3 regions of the Clostridium sp. LS3 genome follow, and region 3 is predicted to be linked to each of the others. Evidence: riboswitches for the same ligand, from Rfam matches in the RefSeq annotation. Region 3 holds a riboswitch; each other region holds the start of a gene.
What was found. A riboswitch is a leader RNA that binds a small molecule or an ion and turns the genes downstream of it on or off. The one in region 3 is predicted to bind lysine.
Positions count from the first base shown of each region.

Region 1 (6,023 bases), 1.7 Mb from region 3:
GCTAAAAGGTATTAGCGTATATGAGAGTGCGGGAAGTTAAATAATAGACATATGTGTACAATGTATACATATGTCTATTTTATTTATATTGAGAATTATTATTGACATTATAAATGAAAAGAGTATAATAAAGCTATACCACACCCCTGGGGAGGGGTAAAAAGGAGGGTTTAATATGAAAGAAGAAAAAGTTAAAATATCAGGTATGACATGTACTGCTTGTGCAAGCAGAGTCGAAAGAGTAATGAACAAGCTTGAAGGAGTAGATAGTGCAAGTGTGAATTTCGCTACAGAAACTTTAAGTATTAAATATGACAATGAAAAGTTAAATAGCTCGGACATTGAGAAAGCAGTTGAAAAAGCTGGATATAGTGTAGAAAAGAAGACTAAGAGCTATAGTTTTAAAGTGGAGGGAATGACTTGTTCAGCTTGTGCAAATAGAGTGGAAAGAGTTACTAAAAAAGCTGATGGTGTATTAGGTTCATCTGTGAATTTTGCTACTGAAAAGCTTAATATAAGCTTTGATGAAAATAAAATATCTATCAAAGATATAAAAAGCATAGTAGAAAAAGCGGGATATAAATTAATTATAGAAGAGAAAAAGGAGAGTTCCTCAAATAAAATTCCAGATTATAAAAAGCTCTGGTATAGATTTGTATTATCCTTAGTATTTACAGTTCCATTACTAATAATATCAATGGGACACATGGTAGGAATGCATTTGCCGAAAATTATAGATCCTATGATGAATCCTTTAAATTTTGCAATAACGCAATTATTATTAACTATACCAGTTATGATAGTAGGATATAAATTCTATTTAATAGGATTTAAAAACTTATTTAAACTGAGTCCTAACATGGATTCATTAATATCAATAGGAACCTCAGCAGCAGTGATTTATGGATTATTTGCTATATATAAAATAAATCTAGGTGATCATGATTATGCAATGCATTTATATTTTGAATCAGCAGCAGTAATACTTGCATTAATAACTTTAGGAAAATATTTAGAAGCTGTATCAAAAGGAAAAACATCTGAGGCAATTAAGAAACTTATGGGATTAGCGCCTAAAACTGCAAACATTATTAGAAGTGGTAATGAAATTACTGTTCCTATTGAAGAAGTAATAGTAGGAGACGTTGTATTAGTAAAACCAGGTGAAAAGTTACCTGTTGATGGAGAGGTTATAGAAGGAAATACATCAATAGATGAGTCTATGCTTACAGGTGAAAGTATTCCGGTGGAAAAGAGTATAGGAAGCAAAGTTATTGGAGCAAGTATAAATAAAACAGGATTTATTAAATATAAGGCTACTAAGGTAGGGGATGATACTGCTCTTGCACAAATAATTAAATTAGTTGAAGATGCTCAAGGAACAAAAGCGCCAATTGCAAAACTTGCAGACGTAATATCAGCATATTTTGTACCAACTGTAATTATATTAGCCATTATAGCTGCATTAGGATGGTATATATCAGGAGAGTCAGCAGTATTTTCACTAACTATATTCATATCAGTATTAGTTATTGCTTGTCCATGTGCACTTGGATTAGCAACACCTACTGCAATAATGGTAGGAACAGGCAAGGGAGCTGAAAATGGAGTTCTTATAAAAGGTGGAGAAGCGTTAGAAACTGCATATAAAGTTGAGACTATTGTATTTGATAAGACAGGAACTATAACAGAAGGAAAGCCTAAAGTAACTAATATAATAACAAAGGATATAAGTGAAAAAGAAATTTTAATTTTAGCAGCTAGTGCTGAAAAAGGATCAGAGCATCCATTAGGTGAGGCAATAGTTAAAGAAGCTGAAGATAAAGGTCTCAAACTAAAAGGAATAAATGGTTTTAAGGCAATACCAGGACATGGAATAGAAGTTAAAATAGAAAATGAAAATATTCTTTTAGGAAATAAAAAGTTAATGAAGGATAGGGGAATAAACTTAGAAGATTTAGAAGAGAAATCAAATAAGTTAGCAGAAGAAGGTAAAACACCTATGTTCTTAGCAGTAGAAAATAAAATCCAAGGAATTGTAGCAGTAGCTGATACTGTGAAAGAAAATAGTAAAAAGGCAATAAAAGCAATTCATAGTATGGGAATAAAAGTGGCTATGATTACTGGTGATAATGAAAAAACAGCTAAAGCAATTGCAAAAGAAGTTGGAATAGATATAGTTTTAGCAGAAGTACTACCAGAAGATAAAGCAAATGAAGTTAAAAAGTTACAAGGCGAAAATAAGAAGGTCGCTATGGTGGGAGATGGTATAAATGATGCCCCAGCATTAGTTCAAGCAGATGTAGGAATTGCAATAGGATCAGGTACAGATGTGGCAATAGAGTCAGCAGATATAGTTTTAATGAAGAGTGATTTAATAGATGTTATAAAAGCTATTCAATTAAGTAAAGCAACTATTAATAATATAAAGCAAAATTTATTTTGGGCATTTGCTTATAATGTACTAGGAATACCAGTAGCAATGGGAATTCTTCATGTGTTTGGTGGACCATTATTAAATCCTATGATAGCAGCAGGAGCAATGAGTTTAAGCTCAATATCAGTATTATTAAATGCCTTAAGGCTTAGAAAGTTTAAGGCAAATGTATAAATATTTGATATTTCCTTGACATATATATAAATTTTGATAGAATTAAGAAGGAAATTTAATATTTTATTGGTAGAGGCTGCAATAGCTAAAAGTAATATTAATGAGGTAAGCACTATGATTTAATATGAAAGGGGTTATTGCCGAAGTATATAGCTTAGCTTAAAGGTTATATACTGGGATTGTATAAAATATATACAAAACTGCCACAATATTTTTGTGGAGAGCTATCTTTATTATTGTCTAAAGTTTGCAATAAATATAAGCTCAAAGAATAATCTTTGAGCTTACTTTTTTTAGGAGAAAAAAATGGAAAAGAAACATATGAAAAAAGAAATCACTTTATTTATGGCTACAATGCTTGTTTGTGGAAATATGATAGGCTCAGGAGTTTTTATGTTACCTGCTACATTAGCAGAATTATCAGGTCCAATGGCAACTATTATTGCATGGGTAATAACAACTATAGGATCTATTTTAATAGCTATATCCTTTGCTAATTTAGGTTCAAAGTATCCATCTACTGGAGGAGCTTATCAATACACAAAAGAAGCTTTTGGAGAATTTGCAGGATTTTTAAGCGCTTGGCTTTATTGGAATGGTTCATGGATAGGAAATGCAGCTATAATAGTAGCATTGGCAAGTTATAGTGCAGCTATAATTCCAGCACTAAATAATCCACTAATATCAATAATTTATACAAGTTCTATCTTATGGATATTTACATTTATAAACATTGTTGGAGTAAAAAAAGCTGGAAAGGTTCAATCATTTGTAACTGTATTTAAAATTGTATTTTTCGCATTGTTTATAGTCATAGCATTTTTAAATTTTGATAGTTCCAATTTATTGCCTTTAATGCCAGAAGGAAAGGGAGTAAATTCAATACCTCTTGCGGCAACATCAACTTTATGGGCATTTGTAGGTTTAGAAAGTGCCACAGTAACTGCAGGAGAAATTAGTAATCCAGAAAAAAATGTTAAGAAAAGCACTATTTATGGAATGCTAATATCAGCAGTAATATACATATTAATAAGTGTTGCTAGTATGGGGGTAATGTCTAACAAAGAATTAGCTTCAAGTTCTGCACCGCTTACTGATATATTAACTAAAATTTTAGGAACATCAATTGGAAAGCCATTAGCAATTTCAGTAGTTATATGTATTTTAGGAACAACTATTGGGTGGTTATTATCAACTGCACGAGTTGCTTATGCAGCAGGAGAAGATGGTGTATTTCCTAAATGTTTTGGGAAATTACATCCTAAATATTCAACTCCAGCTAATGCTTTAATAATTGGATCCATATTAGTTAATATACTTTTAATAATGAATTACCAAAAAAGTATGGTTTCAGCATTTACATTTATAACTATATTAGCAACGCTAGCATTTTTGCCAATATATTTATTAACTGCAGCAGCAGAAATGATGATTATGTTTAGAGAGTCAAGTGAGTTTAATTTACAAATTTTCATTAAAAAAGGAATAATTCCATTACTAGCATTTATATATACATTATGGACAATATATGGTTCAGGAGCAGAAATTGTAATGTGGGGATTTATACTTATGTTATTAGGAGTGCCATTTTATATATATAATTACCATAAGAATAAAAGCAATTTAAACTAAATTATAAATATTAGAAAAAAACCCTCTAAAATTTTAGAAGGGTTTTTATTTTGAATTAAAAAATTTTACTAATGTAAAAAAAAATAAATGTATGTTAAAATTAATAGCAAATAAATGTTTACATTGGGGTGATATTAAAAAATATGAGTAAGATAAATGAAGTTTATGATGCTTTAAAGCGGTTAGAAATGAAAAGTAAAAAAGGAATAACAGCAAGCGAGCTTAGTGCTTTTATGAACTTAGATAGGGCTAATGTAAGCAGATATTTAAATCAGCTTTATAAAGATGGTGTAGTTGATAAAATAGATGGCCATCCAGTAAAATATAGTTCTATAGTAAGAACTGAAGTATCTAAATCAAAAGAAAATAAGAAAGTCGTAAAAGAGAAAAAAAGAAATAGTCTAGACACATTAGTTGGTGCAAAATTAAGTTTGCAGATTCCGATTCAACAAGCCAAGGCAGCAATTTTATATCCCCCAAGAGGATTACACACTTTAATTTTAGGGGAAACTGGTGTTGGTAAATCTATGTTTGCAGAAGCTATGTATAATTTTGCAATTGAGTCTAAAGTTATAAATGATGAAGCACCTTTTGTAAGATTTAACTGTGCTGATTATGCAGATAATCCACAACTAGTTATAGCACAAATATTTGGTGTTAAGAAAGGTGCTTATACAGGTGCAGATTCTGATAGAGATGGTTTACTAAAGAAAGCAAATGGGGGAATATTATTTTTAGATGAAATTCATAGATTATCTCCACAAGGTCAAGAAATGTTATTTACATATATTGATAAAGGTTATTTTAGAGTTTTAGGTGATACAGAAAAATTAGTTCATGTAGAAGCACAAATCATTGCAGCTACAACTGAGGATCCTCAATCATTTTTACTTAAAACCTTTAGTAGAAGAATACCAATGGTTATAACGTTACCATCCTTAAAAGAAAAAAATATAAAGGAAAGATATTACTTATTAAGGGAATTTATAGAAATTGAATCGCAAAGAGTATCAAAAAGTATTTATTTCAATAAAAGTGCTTTAATATCATTTTTATTATATGATTGTCCTAATAATATAGGGCAGTTAAAAAGTGATATTCAACTTTCATGTGCAAGAGCCTTTTTGAAATATAAAGCAAAAAATAAAGATTATATATTGGTAGATCAAGAAGATTTGCATCAACGAGTGAAAGTGGGACTTATGAAGTTACAGGAATATAGGGATGAAGTTGATGAGATATTAAGTAATATGGGAGATGTGCTTAAGTTTTCATATAAAGATAAAATTGCTTTAATTGAAGATAAAACAGGTTTAGAAGAATTTAAAGATGGAACTATGTTTTATGATAGAATAGAGCAAAAAATAGAAGAGTTAAGAAAAGATGGAATAGAAGAAAAAGAAATAGATGAAATATTAAATATAGATATAGAAAAATATTTCAGAAAATATATACGAGATTTGCCAGAAAGATTTAGAAAAGAAGAAATATCAAAAGTTGTTGATGTTGAAATAGTTAATTTAGTTGAAGAAATTCTTTTATATGCATCAAAAAAATTAAATAGGGATTACGATGAAAAAGTTTATTTTGGGTTAGCCCTTCATATTCAAGGTAGCCTAGAGCGAATAAGGAAAGGTGTTAAGATATTTCATCCTAAACTAAACTTTATTAGAGGCGAGTATGCTAGAGAATTTATAGTAGCAATGGAAGTAGCTAGTATAATAGATAAAAAGTTTGTAATAGAAGTTCCCTTAGACGAAATCGGTTATATAACTATGTT
Region 1 is NZ_CM143921.1:1,411,795-1,417,817, forward strand. It holds gene ACZJV1_RS06500 (ABC transporter permease) at 1-40, shown strand, start outside; gene ACZJV1_RS06505 (heavy metal translocating P-type ATPase) at 176-2,611, shown strand; lysine riboswitch at 2,674-2,846, shown strand; gene ACZJV1_RS06510 (APC family permease) at 2,918-4,243, shown strand; gene ACZJV1_RS06515 (sigma 54-interacting transcriptional regulator) at 4,387-6,023, shown strand, end outside.
Region 1: linked by a shared signal. The riboswitch ahead of ACZJV1_RS06510 (APC family permease) and the one ahead of ACZJV1_RS17450 (transporter substrate-binding domain-containing protein) in region 3 are both predicted to bind lysine.

Region 2 (6,023 bases), 410 kb from region 3:
ATGTATCCGATGATTGTCCGTTTAGAGGACCTAAATATTTTAAAGAAGATGATTTTACATATCAATGCAATTGGGATGGTGATTTAGCTTCTTTTAATGGAGTTGAATCAATATCACATAATGGAATTGAAATATTTAAGCTCTACTTTCATGGTGGAAGTCTAAAATAAATATCATTTGTTTTAAAGTAAAAGAAGCTTTACAAATAACTAAATTTATTTGTAAAGCTTCTTTTCATACTCTTAATAGTTATAAGTATATATAAATATCCATTAATAATTATAACCTAAATATATCTTATTATTATTTTGCTTCTTCTACACTCTTACCTAATATTTGGATTCCTACATATACTGCTAATATAGATATAGGTAGTACAATATACCAAGCTAATCCAAAACCCGCTGGAATATATCCAAATAAAATTGTAATTGCAGCTATAAATAGTGAATACCACATTTGAGTGTTAACATGAGCAATATGATTACAACCTGCTCCCATTGATGAAAGTATTGTAGTATCTGATATTGGTGAACAGTGATCTCCAAAAATAGCTCCAGTTAAAACAGCACTTGTACTAACTATTACATAGCTCATATCTGGATTCATTGAATAAGCTAGTGGAATTGCAAGTGGCATTAGTATTCCCATTGTTCCATAAGCCGTTCCTGTTGCAAAAGAAATAACTGCACCTAAGGTAAATATTAAACTTGGAAGCAAGAAATTTGGTAGTGATCCTGAAAGTAATGAAACTAGATATTTAGCAGTTCCTAAATCCTTTATTACAGAACTTAGTGACCAAGCCAATAATAAAATTACTCCTGTTATAAGTAATGGTTTCATACCATCTATCCATGTTTCTATAGCTTCAGAAACAGTAAATATTTTCTTAGATACTCCCATTATAATTGATACTATACTTGCTATTAATGCTGATTGGAATAATGCTACTGATGCATCTGATGCACTAAATGCTTCTTGTATAGCCTTAAATGATACTGGTGAATTAGTCATTATATTTTGAATGGCAACATCTTCACCACCAATTATTACTGTATAACCACTAAAATAGAAACATATTAATGAAGCTATAACCAAAACACCTATTGGTATTATAGCATTCCATATACTTAACTCTACACCTTCTTTTGGTTCAAGGTCTGAATGATCTAAGTTAGAATCTGATGCAACTTCATCAACATTAGAGTTTAACCCTCTTTTTCTTGCCTCTACTTCTGCCTTATACATAGGACCAAAATCCTTTAATAAAACTGAAGTAATAAGTACAAAAACTAATATTAGTATATTATAAAATCTATATGGTATAGTTTGTAAAAACACTCCAAAAGCATCAACTTCTTGCCCTATTCCATTTATAAAAGCATCATTTATTAGCCCTACTTCTAATCCTATCCAAGTAGATACAATAGCTAAGCCTGCTATTGGTGCTGCTGTTGCATCTATTATAAAGGCTAGTCTTTCTCTTGATATTTTCATCTTATCTGATACTGGCTTCATTATAGGACCAACTATTAATGAATTTGCATAGTCATCAAAAAATACAGCTAACCCTAATAATAATGTAACTAATTGTGTGCTTCTAGCATTCTTAGCCCTTCTTGCTAACGCTTCTGCAACAGCCTTAGCTCCCCCCATTTTAGCAACTAAGTGTATAACTCCCCCTATAACTAATACCTGAAGAATTATACCTGCATTCCATGGATCAGATAATGAGTTTAAAACTCTAGATACAAAATCTAAAAAAGATTGTGTAACTGCTCCAAGAAAAGTATTATCAACTAATTGAACTAAAAATGTACCTGATAAAGTTCCGATAAACAAAGATATAATAACATTCTTTGTTATAAATGCTAAAACTATTGCTACCACCGGCGGTATCAAAGTTAATAATCCGTAATGATTTGCATTAGATGTAGATTGATCTACCTCTGCTGCGAAAACTATTGATGTTGACATTAAAATCATCATCATAGTCATTAATATTAATCTTAGATTTCTTTTATTATTCATAATGCTCCCCCTATATATTTCATGAATAATTTAAGGGCAGAAATTAAAAAGAGCCTTGAGTTTTCACTCAAGGCTATAGATACACTTTAATTAATATTCTAAATAAAGTTAAAAATCCTCAAGCGATAGCTCACCACAAATTAAGTTTGTGACAGTGTTACACATATTTTGTGAAACCCCAGCCATATGATATTAAAGCATTAATCATACGCTTCGGCGATAATTCCTTTTCTATTAAATCAAAGTGCTTACCTCATTAATAGTACTATTAATTATCGCGCCTCTACCCTTGTCGTTATTCATATTTAATTTATAGGATTATTATACAATTTTTCACTAGTTAAATCAACCTTTAATCCCAGGCTTAATTCTCTTTAACTTATCTATTAGCCATAAATTCTTCTATTTCCTCTACTGTCTTAATCATTTCTTTAGTTAATACTTCATTTCCGTTATCTGTTATTAAAATATCATCTTCTATTCTTATTCCTATACCTTCATTTTCTATGTATATTCCGGGCTCAACAGTATATACCATTCCAGCTTCAAAGGTTACATCCCTATTTTCTAACTCTATATCATGAGTATCCATACCCAAGCTATGACCTATACTATGATAATAAAATTGAGATACATCTTCCTTTTTAGAAATTAATCCAAGAGATATACATTCCTCTGCAACCCACTCTTTAGCCTTATTATTTAAATCTATGAATTTAACTCCTGGCTTCATTTCTTTAATAACTTTTTCATTTACTCTAAGAACTGCATTATAAACTTCTTTTTGTCTTTCAGTAAACTTTCCATTAATAGGGAAGGTTCTTGATATATCACCATTATAATATTTATATTGAGCGCCTAAATCAAATAATATTAAGTCCCCATCCCTTAATTCTGAGTCGTTATTTACATAATGTAAAACAGTTGCATTTTTCCCTGCTGCTGCAATAGTTTTAAATGCAAAGTCTTTTACACCATTTTTCTTACAAATAAAATCAAAGTAAGCTTCAAGTTCGTACTCTTTTATGCCCGGCTTAGAATTTTTCATTAATTCTTTTACACCTTCTATAGTAATTTCTATAGCTTTCTTAATCCTACTAATTTCTTCTTCAGTTTTTATAAGTCTTAAATTTCCTATAATCTTATATGCATTTTTAATACTTACATTATAATATTTTTTCTTAATTTCATTTATATACTTATATGATGGATTATCTTTTTCTAAATCTAAATATATATTTATGTCTTCTTTATTAATTAATATTTTTTCTATAAACCCGTTAAAATCACCTAAGTACTTAACATCTTCTATATCACAAATGTCTAATACTTCTTCTTTTCTAATAGTTTTACCTTCCCATTTTTCTGTAATAGGATTTATCTCTTTTATAAATAAATGTTCATTAGTTTTTCCATTTATTTTCGATAAAACTAAAATATGCTTTTCTTCATCTATTCCTGTTAAATAATAAAAATTTCTATTTGGTGTAAAAGGATATTTTTCGTCTGCAGTTTTCTTTGGCGAATTACCTGCAAATAATATTAGTAAAGAATTATCTTTAATGTTTTCTAAAACCTTATTTCTATTATTCTTATAAAACTCTTTATTCATAAATTCACTCCCTCTTATTTATTCCATAGCTAACACTTTAACACTGACTACATTTGCTAACCCTCTTAAAGTATTAACTAAGTGCTTTAAATCTTTTTTCATATTAGATATATCTAATGTTATGGTTACATTTGCAGCCATATTTATAGGTATATCTTGATTTATTGTTAGTATATTTCCCTTATTAAAAGCTATACAATCTAAAACTTTAGATAAAGTTCCAGCTTCATGAGATAATAAGACAATTAATGTTATCTTTTTACTATTTATCCCCTCTGACATAGGGAAAATATAATCTTTGTATTTATAAAAGGTACTTCTACTTATTCCTGCTTGCTTTACAGCTTCGCTGATATCCTTTGCCTTTCCAATAAGAAGGTTTTCTTTAACCTCTAAAACTTTTTTAAAAACCTCTGGTAGTACCTTACCATTAACTATATAAAATTTTTCTGAAGCCACTAAATCACCTACCCTATAAAAATTAAAAAGCTATATAATTTATAATTATATAACTTTTTAAAAATAAAATACATATTATTAGTGATGTTATTTATATGTGAATCTTATTTGATTTCTTTATTCTAACAAAAAATGTTTTTAAAAGTGAAATCAATATAGATATAACTCCTCCCAAAGCAAAGCATAGCTGAACATTATCTATAAATAAACCAACTAATACTCCAATTCCTACTCCATATGCTAGAAATATAGCTAAAACTTTTATTTCTTCGTCTGACAAAAATAACCTGTCATTCCACTCCATCTCTAAAACACTTCCCTCCCTTTTTCTATACTATTATTATAGGATATTTTACTATATAACTAGTTACAAAATTATTACGTCTTTATTAAAATTTGTTAAATTTTAAAAGTAAATTTTAGTTTAATAAATTTTCTATAATATGAATTTGCTTACTAAAAAAATAGCTGCTATTATTGCCGTTAAATCTGCTAATATAGCTGCCCATAATGTATGTCTAATTTTTTTAATTTGAACAGCTCCAAAATAAACTGTTATTGTATAAAATATAGTTTCTGTAGTGCCCATAATTACCGAAGCTATTAAACCTATAGCTGTATCAGGTCCATATGTTTTTAATATATCCGTTAAAATACCCATTGCCCCGCTTCCAGATAAGGGTTTTACTAAAACTAATGGTATTACTTCTTTAGGTAACCCTACTACTCTACCTATTGGAGATATAAAATTGTTTAATATATCTAACAATTTAGCTTCTCTAAATATATGAACAGCTATAATCATAGCTAATAAATATGGAAATATGTTTAAACAAACTTGTAATCCTTCTTTTGCTCCTTCTATAAACCATTCATACACCTTTCGTCCTTTAAACATTCCATAGGTAATAATTATTACAACTATTATAGGAATGATACTTTTTGTTAAATACTGAAACATTCTAAATCACTCCTTTTAAAAGTACTTCTGTAAGATTTTACAGCAAATAACTCCCATTACAGCTGCAGTGGTACTTGCTAATATAGCGGGTAATATTATTGCCCCTGGATTACTTGAGCCACAAGCAGCTCTTATAGATATAATGGTTGAAGGTACCAATTGTATACAAGCTGCATTTAAAACTAAGAATAATGCCATGTCATTTGATGCAGTTCCTTTTTCTTTATTAAGTCTATCCATTTCTTGCATAGCTTTTATTCCAAATGGAGTTGCAGCATTGCCAAGTCCCATCATATTAGCTGTTATATTCATAACTATAGCTCCTAATGCTTTTTCATCTTTTGCAGCTTCCTTAAATATTAGTTTCAAAATTGGTCTTAGAACCTTTGCTAGTTTATTAGTAAATCCACTTTTTTCTGCTACTTTCATAACTCCGCACCAAAAACACATCAGCCCAACTAATCCTACAATAAGAGATACCGTTGAATCTGCTGAAGTTATTATTGATTTAGATATTACCTCCCCATTTCCAGTAAATAATCCTACAAGTATTCCTAGAAATATCATTATGAACCAGATATAATTTATCAAAATTTCACCCCTTATGAATTACTTATACAATATATGCCTTGCATCAAATATTTATTAGTGATAGGATAAATATATATAATACTAATTATGTTTATATACATAAAGGAGACGAAATATGAAGGAATCAAACTTAAAATTAGCTCAAAAAGATATTGATGACGCTCTAAAAACTGTAGAAGATATGGTAAGTGTAATAGATAACGCCGATCTTCCTAAGGATGTATTAAAAGAAAAATTTGTTACGCTAACAGAAAAGGTTCAAGAATTAGAAGAAATACTAAAAACTGAAGGAATTCTATAAAGTTTATAATAAAAAAGTTCGCCTATGTAGATTTTGCTTATTCCGTCGCTTCTCTTCAAGTCATCGCA
Region 2 is NZ_CM143921.1:121,902-127,924, reverse strand. It holds gene ACZJV1_RS00590 (DUF5680 domain-containing protein) at 1-170, shown strand, start outside; gene ACZJV1_RS00585 (Na+/H+ antiporter NhaC family protein) at 304-2,031, opposite strand; lysine riboswitch at 2,150-2,325, opposite strand; gene ACZJV1_RS00580 (aminopeptidase P family protein) at 2,411-3,643, opposite strand; gene ACZJV1_RS00575 (ACT domain-containing protein) at 3,662-4,102, opposite strand; gene ACZJV1_RS00570 (hypothetical protein) at 4,194-4,406, opposite strand; gene ACZJV1_RS00565 (spore maturation protein) at 4,539-5,063, opposite strand; gene ACZJV1_RS00560 (nucleoside recognition domain-containing protein) at 5,079-5,654, opposite strand; gene ACZJV1_RS00555 (hypothetical protein) at 5,770-5,955, shown strand.
Region 2: linked by a shared signal. The riboswitch ahead of ACZJV1_RS00585 (Na+/H+ antiporter NhaC family protein) and the one ahead of ACZJV1_RS17450 (transporter substrate-binding domain-containing protein) in region 3 are both predicted to bind lysine.

Region 3 (6,023 bases):
TTAGGCATTAGAAGAACTAATTCAGGAATTGATTTAAATCAACTTGAGAAATTATTTAGAACAAAAAGCATTAAATTTTTTTATACCATGCCACGATTTCATAATCCATTAGGAACCTCATATTCTCAAGAAGAAAAAAAGGCAATAGTAAAATTAGCAAAAAAATATGATGTATTTATTGTAGAAGATGACTATTTAGCTGACTTAGAAAAAAATTCAAAAGCTGATCCATTATATGCCTATGATAATTTTTCTCATGTTATTTACTTAAAAAGCTATTCAAAAATTATATTTCCTGGATTAAGAATAGGAGTTGCTATCATTCCTGATGCTATTAAAAATGATTTTGGTAAATATAAAAAGCTTATAGATGTAGATAGTCCTATGCTCTCTCAAGCTGCATTAGAAATCTATATAAAAAGCGGTATGTTTGAGCGTCATAAACAAAAAATTAAAGCCTCTTATTCTTTAAGAAGTACTTGCTTAAATTCAACGTTAGAGCATCAATACAAATATTACAGTGATATTTTTAAGTATCATTCTAATAAAAATCAATGTATTCATACCTATATAACTTTTAACGATAAAGTAAATAGTGAGCACCTTTTAAGTAATCTAAAAAAGAAATCTATCATAGTTGCTACTGAGCAAGGTCATTATCTAGATACTTTCCAGAAAGAAAATATTTTGAAATTAAATGTAACAAACGTAAGAGAAGATCTTATTGAAAATGGTATTATTGATATAATTCAAGAAATAAAAAATATGAAAATTTAAGTTATCATAAATATACATTATTCTATAATTAAAACAAGTTACTATATAGACATATTAAAAACTATAATAAATTAAATTGATTATAGTTTACTGAAATGTTTTTCTTATAAAAAATCGCTACTATCAAAATTATTTTGACAGTAGCGATTTTTATATATTATTTAATGTACGTTTTAAAAATTCACGAGTACGCTCTTTAGTTGGATTATTGAATATTTTTTCTGGAGTGCCTTCTTCCTCAATAACTCCATTATTCATAAATACTACACGATCAGATACTTCTTTTGCAAATCCCATTTCATGTGTTACTACTAGCATTGTAAGACCGCTCTCAGCAAGTTCTTTCATAACCTTTAAAACTTCTCCTACCATTTCTGGATCAAGAGCTGATGTTGGCTCATCAAAAAGAATAACATCTGGTTCCATTGATAATGCCCTTGCAATAGCTACACGTTGCTTTTGTCCTCCAGATAACTGTTTCGGTTTAGCATTAATATAGTTACCCATGCCAACAACTTCTAAATATTTCATTGCCACTTTTTCAGCTTCTTCTCTTGAACGCTTTAATACCTTCATTTGTCCTACAACACAATTCTTTAATACATTATGGTTATTAAATAAATTAAATTGTTGGAATACCATACCTAGTTTAGTACGATATTTATATATATTATGGTTATCATCCAAAATATTTTCTTCATTGTAAATTATCTCTCCACCACTTGGTTTTTCTAAAAGATTTATACAACGTAGAAGAGTTGATTTTCCTGACCCAGATGAACCTATTATACAAACAACTTCTCCTTTATTTACTGAAAAGTTAATATCTTTTAATACTTCATGTGTTCCAAAGGATTTATTTAAATGCTTTATATCTATTACTTTTTCCATATTCTCTCCTCCATTAAACTATACTACTACAGTACTTTCTTTTTACGTAGTATATCTTCAGGTGTTTCTACTTGCATTTGATTACCTGCCATAATGTAATTGTCTGGACCATCTATTTTTCTTTCTATAGCTCTTAAAATTCTTGTAATTGTAAATGTCATTACAAAGTAAATTATGCATGATACAAAGAATGACTCAAAATATCTAAAATTATTTCCTGCAATTGATTTAGTTTGGAAAAATAACTCTGATACCGAAATTACATTTAGTACGGATGTATCTTTTATATTTATTACAAACTCATTGCCTGTTGCTGGTAAAATATTACGAATCACTTGTGGTAATACTACATTAATCATTGTTTGAGAATGTGTCATTCCAATAGCTTGAGCTGCTTCAAATTGTCCCTTATCTACTGAAACAATACCTCCTCTAACTATTTCTGACATATATGCACCTGTATTAATAGATACTATAAATAAAGCTGCTACTATTTTATTTATATCTATCCCTAAGAATTGTGCTGATCCATAATAAATTACCATAGCTTGCACAATCATAGGTGTTCCACGGAAAAACTCTATATAAATTGAAAGAATAGCATTAATAAATTTTAAAATTCCTCTTTTAATTCCTCTATCTGGTACTGGAATAGTACGTACAACACCTACTAATAAACCAATTAATGAACCTACTAAAGTACCAACTATAGAAATTAATAATGTCATTCCTGCCCCACGTAAAAACATTGGCCAGTTATTTTCAACAATTCTTATTATCCATTCTATACTCATCTTTTATTCTCCTTATTAAATATAATAAGAGGGAATTGGTTAAGGCTAACCAATTCTACTCTAGCTTTATTGAGCTGCTGGTTGATTTTTAATAGCATTGTCCATTATTGTTTTTTGCTCTTCTTGTGATATACCAGCTAAAATTTCATTTATTTTTTTAGTTAACTCGCTATTTTTTGCAAGCCCTACTGCTATTGCTGTATCTTCTGGTGATGTTACAAATCCATCTTTGAATTCAATCATTTTAAAGTTTGAATTAGCCATTTGAGCACTTACAGCTTCTGGTCTTTCTGTTACATATCCATCAATTACTCCTGACTCAAGAGCAACTCTCATAGCTGGAAAGTTATCCATAGCTGGTTGTATATTTACACCTGGAATTTGATCTATTACTGAATAATGGAATGTATTTAATTGAGCTGTTATTTTAGCTCCTGAAAAATCTTTTAATGAAGTAGCATTTTCGTAGGTTCCTCCATTTTTAACAAGCATAACTAAATCTGATGTATAATAGTTATCTGAAAAATCAATTGTTTCTTTACGCTTTTCTGTTGGAGACATCCCAGCTATTATTGCATCTATTTTACCTGATGTTAATGCTGGAACTAATCCATCCCACTCTGTTTTAACAATAACTAATTTTTTTCCTAATCCATCAGCTATTTTTTTGGCAATTTCTACATCATAGCCTCCTGCGTATTCTGCACTTCCATCAATTTTTACTGCACCATTTGAATCATTCATTTGTGTCCAGTTAAATGGTGCATATCCTGCTTCAAGTCCCACCCTAAAGACATTTTCACCTTTATTTGCTGATGATTTTCCTGAGCCACACCCTGTTAGTGTTAACATTGCTGTCAATGATAATGAAATTAATAATGATAGTTTTTTCTTCATAGTAAATCCTCTCCTTTTTTATAATAAAAAAACCAACCTTTACTTAGGTTGGTGCTATCTTAAATATTCGGATAATTAACTATAAAAAAATAACTGAGCAAAGCTCAGGTCTACTTATATAATTAACCTAATCCTCATCTTTCCCATTTGAGATAGCACAACTTAATAAACCGGGACATTTATTAAGACAGTCCTGTAGTTCTTAACTACAGACCCAGCAAGTAATACTGAGAAATATTACAAACTTCGGCAAAATCTCCTTCTCATTAGCATCATCACCTTCTCAAGCTCCACTAAAAACTGTTAAATTTTGCGCCTCTACCTCACATATAAAAGTGAGGTATTTATTAAATTATATACAGTGTACAATCTTATTTCATTATTGTCAATACCTAAAAAAGAATTTTTTCAATATTTTATTAATTTGAAAATTTAGAACAATATATTATAATTAAAAAATTTAAGAACCCTAAATTTCCTTAGGATTCCTAAACTATATGTTATACATTCTAATTTATATAAAATTTATTATTAAATTTTATATTTTAAATCTTTGAACGAAATTATTAAGCTTCTTTTTTATTCCTCATTTAGCACCTTTTCAATGAATAATTTAACTATTTCTGGGTCAAACTGAGTTCCAGCATTTTTTCTTATTATTTCAATTGCATCAGATTTGCTTAAGTTTTTCCTATAAGGTCTATCTCTAGTCATAGCATCATAAGCATCAGCCACTGCTATAACCCTAGCTTGCCAAGGTATCTCTTCTCCTTTTAGTCCTTTAGGATATCCCTTTCCATCCCACCTTTCATGATGTGCTAAAGCATACTCTGCAATTGGTGCATATTCATTTAAAGAGCTTAATATCCTATATCCAATTTCAGGATGCCTCTTGATTTCTAGCCACTCAGAATCACTAAGCGAACCAGGTTTATTCAGAATTTTTCCATCAATGGCTATTTTCCCTATATCATGCATCAGTCCTGCCGTTCTAAGCTCTCTTATATTTGCATCACTTAAATTTAAAGTAGATGCTATTAAAGCACATATTTCTCCGACTCGTATGGAATGCTTCTCTTCTCTTTCATTTTTTTCGTATAAAGTTTTTATTATTACCTCTATAGTCTTATACCTCATACTGGTACTTTCAGATAACTTTCGCCTATACATATAGTCTTCAGCTTTCTTAAATACTGCTAGCATTTCCTCATTCTCTTCTATTTTAGTTTTCCACCCATAAGAAATTGATACATTAATCGAATTAAATTTTTCCTTATCAATAGCACTATTTATTCGATTTAAAATCTTTTCTGTTTCCTCAGAACTAGTTTCAGGCAATATAATTGTAAATTCATCTCCACCTATCCTAGAAATAATATCCTCATTTCTACACTCTTTTTTTATCACCTTAGCAACTTTTTGTAAAAGTTTATCTCCCTCTAAATGACCAAAAGCATCATTAGTTAGTTTTAATCCATTGACATCAATTATAACAAGAGTTATTGGAAGATTACTTTTAGTATCTAACCTCTTTAATTCCTCTTCAAAAAATCTTCTATTATATAATCCAGTTAGTTGGTCATAAAAGCTTAAATATTCAATTTTTTCTTGCCTTTCTTTCTTCTCACTAACATCTCTAAATGCTAACGCTACTCCATTAATAACATCATTTTCACCTTTAATTGGAGCTGCACTATCTTCGATAAATCTTTCTTCTCCATCTTTAGATATTAAAATGGAATTATTACAAAGTTCAACTATATTACCTGTTCTTAGAACATTATATACAGGATTATTACACTTTTCTCTTGTAAATTCATCAATAATATTAAATACTTCTTCTAATGGTTTACCAACAGCCTCTTCTTGTGTCCATCCAGTTAACTTCTCAGCTATTCTGTTTAATAGCAATATATCTCCATGACTATCAGTAGAAATAACACCATCACCAATAGAAAGGAGAGTTGTTTTTAAACGTTCTTTTTCATCAAATATTATCTCTTCCATTCTTTTACGCTCTGTAATATCCTCCACAATACCTATTCCCCCTTCAATGCTCTTATCATCTGAAAGTATTGTGGCAAACATCACTCTTACTGATGTTATCTTATTTCCTGTAAACGACTTGTAATTCCCCTCATAAGTTGTCTCATATCCATGAAGTGCTCTTTTTATTTCTTCTATTAACTTTTCATCTGGTAGCTTAAGAGTATTCAACCCTATCAGTTCCTCACGAGATGATCCAATTATTTTTACAAAATTGTCATTACAATCAGTAATAACTCCCCTACTGTCAAAATGGTAAACACCAAGTGGAGAATATTCAAAAATCAAACGATATTTTTCTTCACTTTTCATCAGTTCATTTTCAACTTGCTTTCGATGATTGATATTACTACGAGTACCACTCATTAATAAAGGCTTACCATTAGAATTCCATGAAGTTATTTTCCCCCTATCTTGTACCCAGATCCAACTACCATCTTTGTGCTTCATACGAAGTTCCATATCATAATAATCTATTTCTTTTGAAAATATTTTCTTTAATTGAATCCTACATTTTCTTAAATCTTCAACATGAAAGAATCTTTTTAAATCTTTAGAATTAATTATTGATAGTTCATTAAACTTGTAACCAATTATCTCTGCCCATCGCTCATTAAA
Region 3 is NZ_CM143921.1:3,687,319-3,693,341, forward strand. It holds gene ACZJV1_RS17435 (aminotransferase-like domain-containing protein) at 1-777, shown strand, start outside; gene ACZJV1_RS17440 (amino acid ABC transporter ATP-binding protein) at 928-1,668, opposite strand; gene ACZJV1_RS17445 (amino acid ABC transporter permease) at 1,695-2,462, opposite strand; gene ACZJV1_RS17450 (transporter substrate-binding domain-containing protein) at 2,529-3,359, opposite strand; lysine riboswitch at 3,505-3,688, opposite strand; gene ACZJV1_RS17455 (PAS domain S-box protein) at 3,939-6,023, opposite strand, start outside.